2 regions of the Bacillus sp. AFS017336 genome follow, and region 1 is predicted to be linked to the other one. Evidence: a T-box and tRNA genes for the amino acid it is inferred to sense, from the RefSeq annotation. Region 1 holds a T-box; the other holds one or more tRNA genes.

Region 1 (9,335 bases):
GAATATAAAGATGTATTTGCGTTTGGAATTTTAATTCTAGTTCTAATATTCAAGCCAGAAGGTTTATTAGGTAAACCTGTAGCTGAGAAAGTGTAGGTGAATTAGATGAAGAGCTTATTAGAAGGGTTAAAACAATCAAATAAACTACAAGGAATTTTCTTAGGAGCGTATATCGTTGTTACATCATTAGGACTTTACTTTTTGCAAGAATCCGTAACAGCATTTCTATTAATCCTGTTCTCACTTTATTTATTATATAAGACTAATTTTCCAGTCAAATTGAAGTGGAGCATTGGAATACTAGTATTAACTGTGATTATGCCATATGTTGCATCACAAGGTACAGCATTTGAATCATATATGGGTGTAGCCACTTTAGTTGGAATCTATGTTGCAATGGCACTCGGATTAAATATAGTAGTTGGTTTAGCAGGTTTATTAGATTTAGGATTCGTTGCATTCTTTGCAATCGGTTCATATACTTATGCAATTTTTTCTACAAAACAAGTAACGAATTTCTTACATTTTGATTTTCTTCCTTTTTCAGGAAATTCATTTTGGGTGTTCATTCTAATCGGCGGAATTATTGCAGCAATAGCGGGTGTATTATTAGGTATTCCTGTACTTCGAGTAAAAGGTGATTACTTAGCAATTGTAACACTTGGTTTTGGAGAAATTATTCGTATTGTATTTAATAACTTAGATCGACCAATAAATATTACTGGAGGAGCACAAGGTATATCTTCTATTCCAGCACCTACTATTTTTGGATTTGAGATTAATAATTCAGGACAATTTTATTATGTCGTACTAGTTGTCTTAGCAATCGTCATTTTAGCTGTTACTAGATTACAAGATTCTAAGCTTGGACGTTCTTGGAAAGCAGTACGTGAGAATGAAATCGCAGCACAAGCGTCTGGTATCCACTTAGTACGTACGAAATTAATTGCATTTGCAATTGGAGCATCTTTCTCAGGAATGATGGGTGTAGTATTCTCTGCAAAGCAAATGTTCATTGACCCTACAAGCTTTACATTACTTGAATCAATTACGATCCTAGTAATGGTAATTCTGGGCGGAATGGGTAGCGTTCCAGGCGTAATTCTTGGAGCAGCACTTGTTACAATTTTAAATCTACAAGTTTTAACAGAAGTTACAAACTATTTAAACCAATTAACATTAGATGGAGTAATTAACCTACCACCTGCTCTATCACCTTCTAAAATGCAACGCATGATTTTCGGGCTAATTTTAGTACTTGTAGCAATCTTTAGGCCTAAAGGATTATTACCTGCCAAAAATAAGATTGTTCCAAAAGAGGATGTAGTAGATCTAAATCAAAAAGTAGTCGAAGAAAATCAACGCTCAGTTTCATTTTAGGAAGGAGGTTATCAAATGTTAAAAACAACGAATTTAACGAAAAACTTTGGTGGTTTAACTGCTGTTAATAATGTAAATATTGATATAAAAGAGGGTTCAATAACAGCTGTAATCGGGCCAAATGGGGCTGGAAAAACAACATTTTTCAATATGATTACAGGTGTATATACTCCAACAAGTGGTGAAGTTTTGCTAGGTAATGAGAGTTTAGTAGGGTTAAAACCACATAAAGTAAATAAAAAAGGTATAGCTCGTACATTCCAAAATATTCGTTTGTTTAGTAGTATGACTGCTTTAGAAAATGTTATGGTCGGGATGCATCAGCATTTAAAATATGGTGTTTTTTCAACACTATTCCATTTACCTAGCTTTAAAAAAGCAGAAAAATCGGCGATGAAAGAAGCATATAAATGGTTAGAATACGTTGGATTGGCTGATGTTTATAATGAGGAAGCATCAAGTTTATCATACGGTGCACAAAGACGACTTGAAATTGCTCGTGCATTGGCATCTCAACCAAGAATCTTGCTTTTAGATGAGCCGGCTGCAGGTATGAATCCGAAAGAAACGAAAGAATTGACTGATTTAATTTATCAAATGAGAGATGATCTAAACTTAACAATCGTATTAATCGAGCATGATATGAAACTTGTTATGGAAATTTCGGAATATTTATTCGTACTTGATCATGGCGAAAAAATCGCTGAAGGCAAACCATTAGAAATTCGAAATAATCAAAAAGTAATTGAAGCTTATTTAGGAAAAAGTGCAGTGACTAATGCATAGTGAAAGGAGTAAAGAAAAAAATGACGCTATTACAATTAAAAGATATTAACTCTTTTTACGGTGGTATTCAAGCACTGAAAAATATTAACATAGAAGTAAATGAAGGTGAAATTGTAACATTAATCGGAAGTAACGGTGCTGGAAAATCTACTACTTTAAAAACAATATGTGGGCAAGTTAAACCAAAATCAGGAAATCTGATTTATAAAGGTGAAGAAATTGTAAAGCTACAATCTCATGAAATCGCTTTAAAGGGGATTGCACATGTACCAGAAGGAAGAAGAATCTTTTCTAAACTAACTGTAAAAGAAAATTTAGAAATGGGTGCCTTCTCAGTTAAAGACAAAAAACTAATCGCAGCCCGTATGGAAATGGTATTTGACTACTTCCCAAGACTCAAAGAACGCCTAAGTCAAAAAGGTGGTACGATGAGTGGTGGAGAACAACAAATGCTTGCAATTGGTAGGGGACTTATGATGGGACCATCATTACTAATGCTTGATGAACCTTCAATGGGCCTTGCACCAATTATCGTTGAACAAATATTTGAAATCATTGAGCAACTAAACAAACAAGGAATGACCATTTTACTTGTTGAACAAAATGCTTACCAAGCTTTACAAATCGCACATCGAGGCTACGTAATCCAAACAGGTGAGATTCAAATGGTTGGTGAAGGCAAGACATTAATGAATAATGAAGAAGTGAAAAAAGCTTATTTAGCTTGATAATAAGGTGAAATAGAAGGAAAAGGGGCTATCTCAGGTAAACTGATAAAGATAGCTCTTTTTTGTTTTGAAAATGAAACAATCATTTGTTGATAGTTTGAGTAAGTAGCGATCTAAACTAAAATTTAGTCGTTTTTATGAAAGTGTGGTTGTAAGTATGATATTTAATATTTGTATGCAAAAAAAGCGGTCATTTTGATAGAGAATGACCAGATGTTTATTTAATTTAGAAAGAATTATTGCCATTTCGCTAGTTTTCAATTAAAGTCTACCAATTTTGGATCAAATATAAGTGTTGAATACCACAACCGGTATGGGGAATGTTTTATTTTATTTGCGATTCTTAGGGTTTTAATTGCAGATTTACTAATTCTAATTGCAGTTCAAAGTTTATTTGCAGTTATATAAGTCTTATTTGCACTGCAGACATTATTAAACTCCAGCACATAATTGCAGTTTTTTGTTTTTACAGAAAAATAAAAAAGAGGATATCCTAAACATATCATGCTTAGGATATCCTCTTCTTACTATTAAATATTATTTGTTCGAAATAAATTCCGAAATTTTTAATTGATCTTCATTTGAAGCATTGTTAATTGAAGATTGAAGTGATTCCTCTAGTAAACTACGATTCTTGTAAAAATCTTCATGTTTACTATTATAATAGTACTTCACTGCTTCTAAATCTGAGAAAAACTCTTTTCCAAGCTTTAGAAGAAATGTTACTGGAAGTCCTTCGATCACTACATTACTTACATTTTCAGAAATTTCATTTACCGTACTGTTTGAAGTTGAAATCATTTCTTCGTTTAATTCTTTAACTAATAACTGTTCGAACCCTTTTATTTTGTTATTTCTTTTGTTCACGATTCGTTTTTTGTTCGTCTTTAATAAACGAATGGAATGATGTTTATCAAGCAATACTGCTGAACGTTTCTTTGTCTTTAGAAAAATGCTGCTACTCAAAACTAGCACTCCCTTCTGGTAGTATAGGTATATAAATAAAACAACTTTTCTATCATACCAATTATTGTTCATACTGTAAAGGTTTTATCTTTACATGAATATTCCTAAAAATATTCAAAAAATTCGACGTATTTTTTAATACTAAATTGATCATAATAATATTTGACTTACTAGTAGTCACTTTGTTAAAATAACAACATATTATTTATTACATATAACGTTGACGGAAAGAAGTAACTAAAGATTATTTTGCTTAGCGAATTGAGGATAGTGGGAGCTCAATCAAAACCTTTGGCGAAAGGCATTCCTGAGTTAATTCTTAAAGTGGACAATTTTTTTAATTGTCAACTAGGGTGGAACCGCGGGTGCATATACAGCTCTCGTCCCTAGGCTGAAAATGCCTAAGGATGAGAGCTTTTTTATTTCATTCTTACATTTTCAAAAAAACAATTGAAAAATGGAGGCAAATGAAATGTCAGAAAAATCGATGGATGTCGTAGTAAGTCATGCTAAACACAGAGGATTTGTATTCCCAGGTTCTGAAATTTATGGTGGCTTAGCAAATACGTGGGATTATGGTCCACTTGGTGTAGAATTAAAAAATAACGTAAAAAAAGCTTGGTGGAAAAAATTCGTTCAGCAAAGTCCATATAACGTTGGATTAGATGCTGCAATTTTAATGAATCCACGTACATGGGAAGCTTCAGGACATATTGGTAACTTTAATGATCCAATGATCGACTGTAAAAATTGTAAAGCTCGTCATCGTGCTGATAAATTAATTGAAAATGCACTTGATGAAAAAGGAATGGAAATTATCGTTGATGGTCTTCCATTTTCAGAAATGGCGAAGTTAATTGTAGAACATAAAATCGCATGTCCTGATTGCGGTAGCCATGACTTTACAGATATTCGTCAATTTAACTTAATGTTTAAAACATTCCAAGGTGTTACTGAATCTAGTACAAATGAAATTTTCTTACGTCCTGAAACAGCTCAAGGTATTTTCGTAAACTTTAAAAATGTTCAACGTACAATGAGAAAGAAAGTTCCATTTGGTATTGCTCAAATCGGTAAAAGCTTCCGTAACGAAATCACTCCAGGAAATTTCACGTTCCGTACTCGTGAATTTGAACAAATGGAGCTTGAATTCTTCTGTAAGCCTGGTGAAGAGCTAGAGTGGTATAACTATTGGAAAGAAACTGCTAATAATTGGCTTTTAGCTTTAGGTATGAATGAAGAAAACCTTCGTTTACGTGAACATAGTGCAGATGAATTATCACATTATAGTAATGCGACAACTGACTTTGAATATAAATTCCCATTTGGTTGGGGCGAACTATGGGGCATCGCGTCTCGTACAGATTATGATTTAAAACAACATATGGAATATTCAACTGAAGATTTCACTTATCATGATGCTATCACAAATGAAAAATACGTTCCATATTGTATCGAACCATCATTAGGTGCTGACCGTGTAACATTAGCATTCTTAATTGATGCTTATGAAGAAGAAGCATTAGAAGATGGTACGTCTCGTACAGTAATGCGTTTACATCCTGCATTAGCACCTTATAAAGCAGCGATTTTACCATTATCTAAAAAATTATCTGAAAATGCACAAGAAGTATTTGCTGCTTTAGCAGAAGACTTTAATGTTGACTTCGATGAAACTGGTTCAATTGGTAAACGCTATAGACGTCAAGATGAAATCGGTACTCCTTTCTGTATCACTTACGATTTCGAATCAATTGAAGATGGAAAAGTAACAGTTCGTGACCGTGACACAATGGAACAAACTCGTGTTGCAATTAGTGAACTACAATCATTCTTAGCAAATAAAGTTAAATTTTAATTTAATTAATTGAAATCTGATGTCCTTTTGGGCATCTTTTTTCATATATTTTACTAAAGCTTGTTTAAAGTTTAAGAAATTTACTAAAAATGGTAAAATAAAGGTATAAAATAAAGGAGGACTTTAAATGAGGAGTTCAAATCCTATCTTAAATTCTGAACGTTTATCAAAATCAAGATATTCAGCACAAGCAATGACACTAGGCGGGACAATTAGTAAAACAATCATTGCATTAGTATTATTAATCGCAACAGCTGGATACTCTTTTTATTTAACTTCTACAGGTACACTTAATTCAAAAGTGTTTATCGGTTGTTTAATCGTTGGACTAATACTTGGATTCGTAACATCTTTTTCACCAAGAATTGCGCCAATTACTACACCAATTTACGCAGCAGTTGAAGGAATATTAATTGGAAATATCTCAGCAGTCTATGAAGCAACTTACGGAATGATAGTATTACAAGCAGTCTTATTAACGATTGCGATCATTGCTGGAACGTTGATCTGTTACGCTACTGGACTTGTAAAAGTAACACATCGCTTTAGATCAATTGTATTTGGCCTAACGATTGGTGTTCTATTATTTTATTTAATGACAATGGTTCTACAGCTTTTCCATGTTCCGATTCCATATATCCAACAATCTGGACCAATTGGAATATTTGTAAGTTTAGCTATTCTTGTGATTGCTTCACTTAATTTATTTTTAGATTTTGATTTAATTACGAGTAGCGTTAAACAAGGTGCACCAAAAGAATTTGAATGGTACTGTGCATTTGGTTTATTAGTCACTGTAATTTGGGTTTATATTGAAGCACTCCGATTTATATCAAGGCTTCGCGATTAATTGTAGTCATATTAAACCTTACTCTCAAATGAAAGTAAGGTTTTTTACTATATTAAAAGTCTGATGTTTAATATGATAAGAAAGTAGGGAATTAAATGAGTAAGAAAAAATTTGAAGTATTTGAAAACGAAACAATTAATGATTGTATAGAAAGAATGCAAAAAGAAGGGTATACACCGGTTAAAAGAATGGAAGTTCCAATCTTTTCAGAGCAAATGGTAAATGGAAAAGTAGAAATTGAACCAACCGGAAGAAGAATCGTATTTGAAGGAAAATTAAGTGCAAATTAAAATGCATAAAAAAAGTAAATTATTGGAAAAGTAACCTTATATGAATAAAATATGAGGTGAAAAATATGCATAAATTAGCATGTCCACGCTGTAAAACAAACAAAAGTAGATTTTATTTAATCGAACAAAATCCAAAAGCAGTAAAATTAAATGCTCAAAGCGGAGACATTGAACAAGAAGAGTATATTTCAGGTGGACTTGATCCATTTTTTGTTCCATATAAAGGACCTGAGTATTTAGTTCAATGTGGAGCATGTGGTTTAATTGAGCAAAGTGTAATGTTTGAGAAAACTGCTGATTCACTGTAGTTAAATTGTAAAAATGACAAAACTTAAGTATCCTGAAGAAATTTCCTGCTTTTTAATAAAAATGCAAAAGAGTTATTCAGACTATTTAAGAAAAATGCCCTTGAAAAATTAAGCAATGATATAAAAGCTTCGCAAGTGAAGAAGAGGCTAGTAGATTTTACTTTTAATGTCGGCATGAGACAAGATTATTTAGATGTTTTAATGGCATCAATCAATGAGTAAAAGTAGACTTCAGCTTTAAAGTAAAAAGACGCAAGAATACTGTTAAGTCAGCATTCTTGCGTTTCTAATTTGATGATTTTTAATCAAATAGGGCTATTGAGACAGAACTCATTTCGTCATTTTTTTGGCTTAAACAATTGTGGATCGATAATAACGAAATAATCTAATCAACTATTTCAAAATCTCCTTCACCAAAACTTTTGCCATCTATTTTTATTCTTACTGAATACAGTCCTTTCTCCCACTTACGTATGTCATTATAGCCCCAACCATCAGCATACCAGGCATTGTCCCATCCTCTTTCTAAATTGAAGCTGGATTTCCCTCTAGCAAGTACGGTATTATCAGATTTTAGATAGTCAAATTCCAAGTCAATCCTTTTTCTCTTTGAAACCGTAGTCATAGAAAATTGTAATTCCCAGAATATAAAAGAAGCAGTTTCCCTTGAAAATTCCCTTTTGTAAATGCGATTCTTTTTTTCTACACCATCGATATTAGTATTGTAAAAGCGTAGTGAATTAAATGTAAGCGTTGGAAGGTTTACTACGTTTGTGTTTATTATTTCAAATTCTCTTTCACCAAAGATTTTACCATTAAGAAAAATTACCATTCTATATTTTCCACTTGCCCATCTTCCTTTTTTGCCGGATCCCCAATTTAATTCGAATTTTGAAGTATTTGAACCCTCTAATAATATTTTTTCGTGTTGTTCTTTTGCCAATACTTCACCATCTGAATAATAGATCAACTGCTCAATAATGACTCGCTTGTCTATTTCTAATGTTGGGTATGAGAAATCAATTTCACAAGTAATTCCACCTGTATCTAGTTGTGGGAATTGCGTTATATATTCCCTATTTTCTTTTTCAGTTAGATTAATAAAACTAGATTGAAATAATCGTATGGGAGTCATGTCCACTTTGTCTAAAAAATTTTCTTTAGGTTCTACTATTGAAAATGATTTTACTGCAATTTTTTTCTCATCTAAAAACATGACAACTTTATACTCACTATGTTTCCATCGATAAAATTTGTCTAATCCATTTCGAAACGACACGGTAACGGTACTTATCCCTTCTTTTAACTCTACTTTTAAATTCTTTTTATCAATGACCGTTCCATCTTGGGAGTGGTATTCATATTTTAAATTAACAAAACGAGTTTGATCTGTAATAGGGTACGTAAGTATAACATCTGCATAAACAAATCTAGTTTCATCAATTAAAAATTGTGATCGATACTGTTTATTTTTATTTGGTTTTGTAAATCCACCCTCATAAAATAGTATTGAATTAATATTTATTCCCGGTTTTACTAGTCTTAACATTACTGTTCACACCCATCTAGAAAATGAAAAAAGTCTTTACTATAAAAATATCATTAACTGACAAATTTGAATACAGCATTTACGACTGAATCTAAATCTAAAAATACAAGCGGTAGTTGCGTAAGATGAAAAAATGGGAAAGGAGTACCCAATGCGTTGGTTATTGTTTTTTATATTAATTTGACACTTTTTATTGAAGTTCATATTGAAACTGTAAAGTGGAGTATGTTTTAAGAACAGCTTATATTTCCAAGTAAAAGTAGAACTTTTTTAAAGATAGTGGGTTTAAGGGTAAAGTGGTAATACTTCAGGTAGATTTTCTTTTTGAATTACTACGCAGGTGCCAAGGGGATTAGGGAAGTCTTTAATATTGGTAGTCACTAAATAATCAGCTGCTTCTTTTATTGAAGAAACCATGATGTGTAAATCGTATATATCACCTTCGTTTCGATCAAATCTAGCAAGGTCTATTCCTTTGTTTCTTAAGTATTCCAGGCATTGCCGAATATCCATTTGATAAGCTGAATGTTTTACTTCTTGTAAAAGTTGGGTTTTATAAGTTGACGGATCATCCAATTTCGCTCCGTCCAATTTGTTCATATAATCTAAATTAAATATTT
Region 2 (9,335 bases), on a different contig from region 1:
TGTCCTTTTTCTTCATTAAACTTGAACATATGTTCACTCCCTCTAAAATTTCTAAAACCACTCAATATGTATGTAATCCAAAAAATATGTATCTTGTAGCTATATGATAGCATACAAAATAAACAATGCAATTATTTACTGCTCTAAAATTATTTAAATTTTTAGAATATATATATTCTAATGTAAAGTAGATAATCCTTCTTTTAAAGAATTATTTTTAGTATAGCCACAAAAAATTTTAAAAATCTGTATAACAGATTCTAACATATGTATATGTGTGTTTTAAAGGAAACAGTTCTTATTACCAAATATTTCATTTTATTTAAAAACAAGGCACGAAAAAATTTCGCGCCTTGTTTGAATCATTATATGTTTATATAACGCTTATTTTTTTCTGCTATCTACTAATAACTCAACAGCTTTACGGATTTGGATATCATCACGTACTGCATCAGTTCCACCAAGCATAGTTACTAATTGCTCAGAAGGAATGTTGTACATTGCAGATAAACGAGTTAATTCTTCGTTCATTTCTTCTTCAGTTGCATCAATTTTTTCAGCTTCGATGATTGCATCGATTGTTAAGTCGATTCTTACACGAGCTTCAGCATCTTGACGCATTTGAGTGCGAAGATCTTCTTCTTTAGTACCAGTGAATTGGTAGTAAAGCTCTAAGTTTAATCCTTGACCAGAAATGCGTTGTTCAAAATCTTTAACCATACGGTCAACTTGGCTTTCGAACATTACTTCTGGGATTTCAACTTCAGCATTTTCAGCCGCTTTTTGAACTAAAGCATCACGTAAGCTACCTTCAGCTTGAGCTTTTTTAGACTCTTCTAAGTCAGCTTTGATTTTAGCTTTAAGAGCTTCTAAAGTTTCAACTTCATCGTTTACATCTTTAGCAAACTCATCATTTAACTCAGGAAGTTCTTTCGCTTTAATTTCATGAACAGTTACTTTGAAAGTTGCAGATTTTCCTGCTAACTCAGTACTGTGGTATTCTTCTGGGAATGTTACATTAACATCAGTTTCTACACCTGATTTTGCGCCGATTAAAGCTTCTTCAAATCCAGGAATGAAAGAACCAGAACCGATTTCTAGTGGATAGTTTTCACCTTTACCACCTTCGAAAGCTACGCCATCAACGAAACCTTCGAAATCAATTACAGCTGTATTGCCGTTTTCAACAGTACCATCTTCTTTAACTACTAACTCAGCTTGTTTCTCTTGTAAAGCAGTTAATTCAGCTTGTACGTCTTCTTCAGATACAGTTGCTTCCATTTCTTCAACTTCTAAGCCTTTGTATTCGCCTAATTTTACTTCAGGTTTTACAGTTACTTTTGCTTTGAAGATTAAAGTTTTACCTTTTTCCATTTGCTCAACGTCAACTTCTGGACGGTCAACTGGCTCAATACCAACTTCTTCAATAGCTTTGCTGTAAGCTTCTGGTAAGATTACATCTAAAGCATCATTGTAAAGTGCTTCAACACCAAATTTTTGTTCGAACATTGGACGTGGTAATTTCCCTTTACGGAATCCAGGTACGTTCATTGTTTTTACAACTTTTTTGAAAGCTGCATCTAAACCTTTATCTACTTCAGAAGCTTCAACTTCTACAGTTAATAGACCAACGTTAGCTTCTAATTTTTCCCATTTAGCAGTCATTGTTAGTTCCCTCCAAAATTATCTAAAAATATATATGTGTTTACGTATTTTCGTACTATACATGCCTGTCCGTTTTCCCAAGATCATGCAGGTATAATTAAGTAAATAGTCGCTACAACCATTCTATTATAACACATTACTTTTTTGTTTCAATATTTCCTATTTTGATATTTCAAATCTAAAGCAAAAATATTAGGATTTTTTAATCTCAGTCTTAAGATCAATGGTTACTAGATCATCGAAAATACTACAACTCATAGTCAAAGACCTATTTGAAAGCTTTAACTAATTCGTTATGTTAAAATATCCTTCGTCCTCAAAACGCTTTACTAAAGCAATTGCACTTTTTACTGGAAAGTATTCTACATTAAATAAGTCTTTTAGTTCTTCTTCGTCTACATCGTGATCAAAATATTGTTGAACAATGTAATAAAAGCATGCTGCCCATGTATTTACTTCAGCCGGCATTGGTACGAAAGGAAAGTAGATCGTCATAAAATGTCGAAAGTGTTCTTTTGCAATTTCAAATGCTGAAGGGTTTTCACTTTCTAATATTTCACTTAATTTTTTTAAAATTGCATCTACAAAAGAGTTGTGTTCATCTACTGAAATTGTTACATTCCAAGTCATTCGTTGGTTTACTTTGTTGATTTCAAAGTCTTTTTCAATGGATTGTTCTTGTAATATAAATAAAATAAAACTTTGAATTAAAGGGTTAGCTTTAGAGCTTTTTAAAATATCACCAATTTGATTTAAAACAAGCGTACAATCCGTTGCTCGTAATTCATTAATTAGTTCTAGTTGTTTATTAATCGGCTCTGAATTTTCGACTAAATTATGTAAATCAAGCGTTTGGAACTTTCCGCCTTCACGATCTGAAACTACTTTTTTAGACAATGTTAGCATCGCTTGAAATTTATCCATTTGATTTTCATCAATGCGATTTTGAGTAAGCAGTCTTTTTATACTTCTTTGTAATTCTTCGTATTCTTTTATTTGAAACAAAATACTTATGTATATTTCAATCGCTTCATCACTTTCAAATGGACCGAAAACTAATTCCTCGCATCTTTCTCTAGCTTCCTTAGCCCGATTACCTTCCAATAAGCATGCAACTGCAGCTAGTTCTGTTTGTGAATTATGCTGATTCATTTCCTTTAATTGATCACATAACTTTAACGCTTTAATAAAATCTTTTTCTTCTAACGCTTTCTTACCTAAATTTATTATCCGATCCTTTAGTTTAGGAAAAAAGACAATATTGTCTTCCATACTACTCTCCCCCTAACATTTGTTATTCTCTGCACAATCTAGTTATGAAAAAGTGTATCATGAATTAATTTTATTTAAAATATGAAAGATACTTATATTAACAGTCTAATTAAATTCTTTATTCAATCCACTTTCTGACTGAATCTATTTTACCCACATATTAATGTCCTAATGGCTTTTGACCAAATCGTTTCCATAAATTTGGAAATTTACTTTTTAATTCGTCATTCGACTTCCAATCCACTGTTAATTGTTGTTCTGGGTAATGATAACCCTTGCTTTCTATTAGTGAATTAAACTCATTCCACAACTGATCATCCCAATCTTCATCGCCTTTACGCTTTATCGTAAATGCTTGTAATGCCAAATCTAGCATCTCCTCTAATTCTGGAGTCAGTCCCTCTTCTTCATAAATTGGGAAGATATATTCAGCTAAATAATCCGGTTCATTTAACGTTTTCTTATATACTTGTTCACCCTGACCAATTAACCAAGCTCTAAATTGAGCAAATGAATCTTCAGAACAACCTCCCATAGTAACCCATGCAGCTCCTAGTAACTTTGAATTATACGCATTAGAAAACGCGGTTTCAAACTGAATTTCAAAACCAGCTATTTCCTCATCTGACTGTTTCGCTAAATGACTTATTACCCACTCATAAGGTTCTTCAACAATATGCATTTTTGAAATTAAACCCCAAAATTCTTTTTCGTTCATTTATATCACTCCACACTTTTTTTATTTTAGAATATCATATCTAAATACTATTAGAGTCTATTTACAAATCATTCACTTCTGTTATGGATCTCTAATACTTTTTGTTTTATGTAGTATTATTGTTACACTTTTTTTAAAATAATTCGTCATTCTTCAATAATTTGGAAATTGGTTAAAATACAAAAAAAGACACTTATTTTACATTACGTAAAACAAGTGTCTTTTGGACGTCCTGGGAGGGATTCGAACCCCCGACCGACGGCTTAGAAGGCCGTTGCTCTATCCTGCTGAGCTACCAGGACATATGGAGCGGGTGATGGGAATCGAACCCACGACCGAAGCTTGGAAGGCTTCTATTTTACCATTAAACTACACCCGCATATTTTTTGTTTCTTTGCGACATCCCCTGTCGACATAACTTAGTATAGTCGCTAGGCAAAATAAAGTCAACACTATTTTTAAACTTTTTTCCAAAATAAAGGAATTTTTTTAAATCACCTAGAATTACCTTATTTTATTAAGGCTATATGGCTTTTAGTACTTACAAATTTTTCGCTTTTAAATAAGGTTAGCAGCTAATAGCTACTAACCTCCATTTTTTATTATATTTCAAACGAAGTAGTGATAAGTTCCGTGCCGTCAGTATTATAAAACGTAACATTTACTTTCTTATCTATTGTTTCAAGAATTGCATATGTCTTTTCTTTCCTCATTCTAGGTAAAAGAATACTACCAGGATTGATAAAAAGTACCCCTTCAATTACCTCGGCTCCTAATACATGTGAATGACCGAAACATGCGATTGTCGCTCCAACTTCTTTACAACGATAATATAGCTTTTGTAATGACTGCTTTATTCCATGTAAATGGCCATGAGTAGCAAAGATTGTATGTTCATTTCCATGATGAATAAATTCTTCAGGGAATTCTCCTCGAAAATCACAATTACCTCGAACTACATTGTAATCTTTTAATTCTTTAGCATTTAACTCTAATTCCGAATCTCCACAGTGGATCATTAAATCTACACTGTCTCGATATCGGTCAGCGATTTCTTGCAACGGTTTCGTCAATCCGTGACTGTCACTTACAATTAATACTTTCATTAATTTGTTCCTCTAAATAAAAATTCTTTACCTTCATTATTTATCACATTCATTAATGATTTAATTGCATTTGCTCGATGGCTTAAGCCACCTTTTTCCTCTGTTGTTAATTCAGCCATTGTTTTATCTAATTCGGGCAAAAAGAATATCGGATCGTAGCCAAAACCGTTTGTTCCTCTTTTTTCATTGGCAATATACCCCTCAACTGTTCCATTTACAGTGATTGTTTCTTTACCAGGAACCGCTAAAGCTAAGGCACAATAAAATCGCGCAGTTCTTTTACCAGGGTAAACTCCATTTAGCTCGCTTACTACTTTTTGTAAGTTATCTTCATCACTCTTATGTAATCCAGCATATCGAGCAGAATAAACACCAGGTCTACCTTCAAGTGCATCAACTATTAAACCAGAGTCATCCGCAATAACAGGTGTTTTTAACTCATTAGCTAAATACTCAGCTTTTAAAATCGCATTCTCTTCAAATGTAGTTCCTGTCTCCTCAACTTCTTGAATTCCAGGAAAGTCTTTTAAAGATTTAACTTGAAATCCCATTGGGTTAAAAAGAGCTTCAAAGTCCTTCACTTTACCCTTGTTATTAGTCGCAATAATGATCGTATCCATCCTTAAAGTCTCTCCTCGAAATTATGATTGGAACTTAATGCCTTCTTGTAATAATACTTCTTTTTGTTTTTCAATTAGAGAATTAACACCTAACTCCCCTAATGATAGTAATTCATTTAATTCTTCTCTAGAAAAAGTCGCTTCTTCACCAGTACCTTGTAATTCAACAAACTGACCTTTCCCAGTCATTATAATATTCATATCGACACTTGCAGCTGAATCTTCTACATAATACAAATCTAGTACTGGTCCAACTTCTTCTAAAATACCAACAGAAGTTGCCGCCAAATAATCTTTTACTGGATAAGATTTTAATTTATCCATTTTAACTAATTTATCAAAGGCAAGCATCATTGCAACAAACGCTCCAGTAATAGAAGCAGTTCTAGTTCCTCCATCTGCTTGTATAACATCACAATCAATCCAAATTGTCTTTTCACCAAGTGCTTCTAAATCAACTACCGCTCTTAAAGCTCTACCGATTAAACGTTGAATTTCCATCGTACGACCAGTAACTTTTCCTTTAGATGACTCGCGAATTGTACGGTCTTGCGTAGCCCTAGGTAACATAGAATATTCCGCTGAAATCCAACCTTTTCCACTATTTCTTAAAAATGGAGGTACACGGTCCTCAACAGTAGCATTACAAATTACTTTTGTATCACCAACGCAAATAAGCACAGAGCCTTCAGCATGCTTCGTATAATGAGTAATAATCTCAATTGGTCTTAGTTCATTATTTAATCTTCCATCTGTTCTTGTCATGTTTGTTCCTCCTACAAAATCTTCCAATTACTAGTATAGACAAAAATACGATTTCATTTCTACTAATTAAATGTAATTAATAAGATAAATGTAAAGAAAACTCGCTTAATGTGAAAAAACCTTGAACAAAATGTTCAAGGCTTTAAATGCAGGTAAATAATTCGTAAAGGAATAAGGAATAAGGAATATGCAATGGGCAGTAAAAAACTGTCTTTTGCTTATTCACCAAATCCTATTAACTGATCTCTTTTGCTTTATAGTTTTTTCGTATTTACGTCTTTAGGTCTAGATACTGGTTGGCTTAATGGTTTGCCTTGTTGGTCTAAAGCAGTTAGCTTGCCATTAATTTGAATCTCAATGGATTTAACTCCTTTTTGCTCTGTTAAAGAAAGAACGAGTGGCTGTAATACGTCATTATTGATCATACTTTTTGCAATATTGCCATAGATTCCTTCGTTAAAGTTAAGCACTAGCTTGCCACCTTTAAAGACAGGTTGACTGACTAATTTCGTATCTGCACCAAAATCTGAAATTAAATTTGAATATTCTGAAGGCCCTTGTATTAGTTCACTTACTATTGCTGAATAAGAATCTGATTCAGCATTTGAAATTCTTGTTGTAACAGGGACATAATAAGTGTCTCCCATTTCACCTTGAGAAACATAGTATAAAGTAACTGGGCGAGAGTTCATAATATCCACGATGTTGCCTTTATCAAAATTAATCCCATCATCTCTTGTCAGCCCATCGCCAATCTGTGCTTTATTTACTGGCATAGAAGCTAGTTCTTTCCCATTTACTCGAATCTTTACTTTTGTAACATTATCAAACTGAGTTAACGTCCAAGTGACCGCTTGGAATACTTTTAATTCATCTTCAGCACGATATTGCTTAAACTCCGGAGAAAAATCAGCAATAATAGTTCCATCTTTTTGCGTAACCCCCAACACTTCCGTATTAGGAGGTAAAACTGCTTGGAAGCCATTCGGTAGTTCATCAGTAACAGGACCATCTTTTACTAAATACTCTAACGCTTGCTTCGCCAAGCTTGTAGATTTTGGTAATTGGAAGGTTTGCGGTACGACATATCCATTACGGTCAATTAAATACAATTCCCTTTTTACCATTTCCTCTTTCTTTGCTTGTACTTGTTTTGAAGGCTCATCACTTTTATAAACTACAGTTTTTGGCGGATCAATATCTGTAGAAGATTTAGTCGGAAGTAAACTACATCCACTCATTGTCGCAATTCCACAAACTGCAGCAGCTGTTACTAACAATCTTTTTTTCATCACCATACTCCCCCCACGCTTTTTTATTATTTATACGAGCATGTACATTTTTTAGAACAAGCTAAAAAGAAAAAAATAAATAATTTAAATCTAGTTCTAAATTTACTGGAAATATTCACCTAATACGCACATCGTTCATATGATAAAAAGACTAAATGAATACCCATCCGAAGAACAGCTCGGTCAAGCAAGGAGGGTTAGCACAGTTGAAGGATAGAGACTATCAAACAAAGCACACACTCACAAAGCGTGAAAAAGAAGTATTCGAGCTTCTTGTTCAAGATAAGACTACAAGAGAAATTGCTGAAGAACTTTTTATAAGTGAAAAAACTGTGAGAAATCATATTTCAAATGCAATGCAGAAGCTTGGGGTTAAGGGGCGATCACAAGCAGTTATTGAGCTTCTTCGTATGGGAGAGCTTGAACTGTAGTTACTTGTAGAATTCTTCTACAAACCAACATACTGCCGGCATTCTAACCGACATGCCGGTTTTGGTATTTACATTGAAATTAATGTTTACATTTCACTATTTTCTTGCTCGTAAAATATCTGATTATCTTAAAATAAAAAGCTTACATTTATATCCCTGCTTATAGTAGTTTAAAAAGCCTATCTTAAAAACAGGATAGATTTACTACTAGAGGGGGATTTATTTTGTCTTTTTTCATCTCTCGTTCATTATACTCCCAAGTTTTGAGTGGTTTTTAGTGATTATGGCTCGGTTTGACGATCAAATCGCAATATATCAATCTGTTTTTGTAATATATCAACGAGAAATTACTATTTATCAACGAGAAACAGCAATATATCAACGGAGTTCACAGGTTTATCAATATAGTTCACATAGTGTTCGTGTTTTTCTATTATTATGTTAAACCACATACTCTTATAAAAATGGACAAACAAAAAGGTTGCCCCATAAGAACACTTACGAGACAACCTCTTTCATGCGATCAATATTTGCCTAAATTTCTATTCCATAAAACCTTCTAGTATTTTCATACAAAATTTTATAAACACTTATTAAATCTAAATTTTTCAACTCTGCAATCTTTTCAATCGATTGATGCATAAATTTAGGATGTGTCCACTCATTTTCAAAAGGTCCTTCAAATGGCCACGGTCCATCTGTTTCAACCATCATCAACTCGATCGGATACTTATTTACTAGATCTTGTATTTCTTTCTCATATAATACATCTGGTGTAATTGAGATAAAATACCCATTTTTTATCATCCGGCTAATTGTAAGATCGTCACCCTTGAACCAGTGAAAATGAGCTTTTTGAATAAAATATTTTTCTAATAAATTACATACGATTTCGGCGTCTTCGTATACTGCATGTAATACAATCGGCTTATTTAACTCGTTTGCAAGTGAGATAAATTTTTCTAGTAATTGAATATAAGGATCATAGTCAATTAGTTCTTCTAAATTCTTATAATAAGGTAATCCAACTTCCCCGATCGCGACCATTTCATGCTGATGTTCTTTCATCCATTCGATCAATTCTTCAACCTCATTATCAGAAGGGAGCTGTTGTTCAGGATGAAATCCGAATGCTGGATAGACATTATTATTTTGTTTTTTAAAATCTAAATTTTTCTTACTAGATTTTAAGTCCATTGAAACTGAAATGATTGCTTCGATTCCGTGACTTTCCGTACTATTTACTATTTCTTCTCTTTGACTAGCATCATAAGAATCTAAATGAATATGAGCATCTATCATTTTCATCGTACTACTCCTTCTCTAAAGCCAAATAGATTTTTCTTTTCCACGCCGTAAATTCGTCACTTAATAATAATTCTTTTTTTCGTGGTCTTGGAAATGGCACAATGATTTCTTCTTTGATTTTGGCGGGCTTGTCAGAAAATATATAAATCCGATCAGAC

Evidence for each region. The T-box of region 1 lies ahead of CN601_RS05090 (glycine--tRNA ligase). A T-box ahead of a tRNA ligase gene usually reads a tRNA of that ligase, here a tRNA-Gly.
Region 2: it encodes a tRNA-Gly, which carries the amino acid that the T-box ahead of CN601_RS05090 (glycine--tRNA ligase) is inferred to sense. The anticodon was not compared.

What each region holds. Positions count from the first base shown of each region.
Region 1 is NZ_NUCO01000011.1:18,233-27,567, forward strand. Features, by position in the region: gene CN601_RS05065 (branched-chain amino acid ABC transporter permease) at 1-96, shown strand, start outside; gene CN601_RS05070 (branched-chain amino acid ABC transporter permease) at 106-1,380, shown strand; gene CN601_RS05075 (ABC transporter ATP-binding protein) at 1,396-2,166, shown strand; gene CN601_RS05080 (ABC transporter ATP-binding protein) at 2,187-2,894, shown strand; gene CN601_RS05085 (hypothetical protein) at 3,432-3,860, opposite strand; T-box leader at 4,072-4,251, shown strand; gene CN601_RS05090 (glycine--tRNA ligase) at 4,333-5,718, shown strand; gene CN601_RS05095 (Bax inhibitor-1/YccA family protein) at 5,846-6,568, shown strand; gene CN601_RS05100 (NETI motif-containing protein) at 6,664-6,858, shown strand; gene CN601_RS05105 (DNA alkylation repair protein) at 6,924-7,166, shown strand; gene CN601_RS05110 (hypothetical protein) at 7,552-8,715, opposite strand; gene CN601_RS05115 (hypothetical protein) at 9,001-9,335, opposite strand, start outside.
Region 2 is NZ_NUCO01000022.1:45,088-54,422, forward strand. Features, by position in the region: gene clpX (ATP-dependent protease ATP-binding subunit ClpX) at 1-29, opposite strand, end outside; gene tig (trigger factor) at 385-1,665, opposite strand; gene CN601_RS13910 (DUF3196 family protein) at 1,951-2,937, opposite strand; gene CN601_RS13915 (DUF4240 domain-containing protein) at 3,098-3,655, opposite strand; tRNA gene CN601_RS13920 (tRNA-Arg) at 3,884-3,957, opposite strand; tRNA gene CN601_RS13925 (tRNA-Gly) at 3,961-4,034, opposite strand; gene CN601_RS13930 (YfcE family phosphodiesterase) at 4,258-4,761, opposite strand; gene CN601_RS13935 (XTP/dITP diphosphatase) at 4,761-5,381, opposite strand; gene rph (ribonuclease PH) at 5,403-6,146, opposite strand; gene CN601_RS13945 (GerMN domain-containing protein) at 6,401-7,444, opposite strand; gene CN601_RS13950 (helix-turn-helix domain-containing protein) at 7,645-7,869, shown strand; gene CN601_RS13955 (TatD family hydrolase) at 8,404-9,177, opposite strand; gene CN601_RS13960 (ABC transporter ATP-binding protein) at 9,182-9,335, opposite strand, start outside.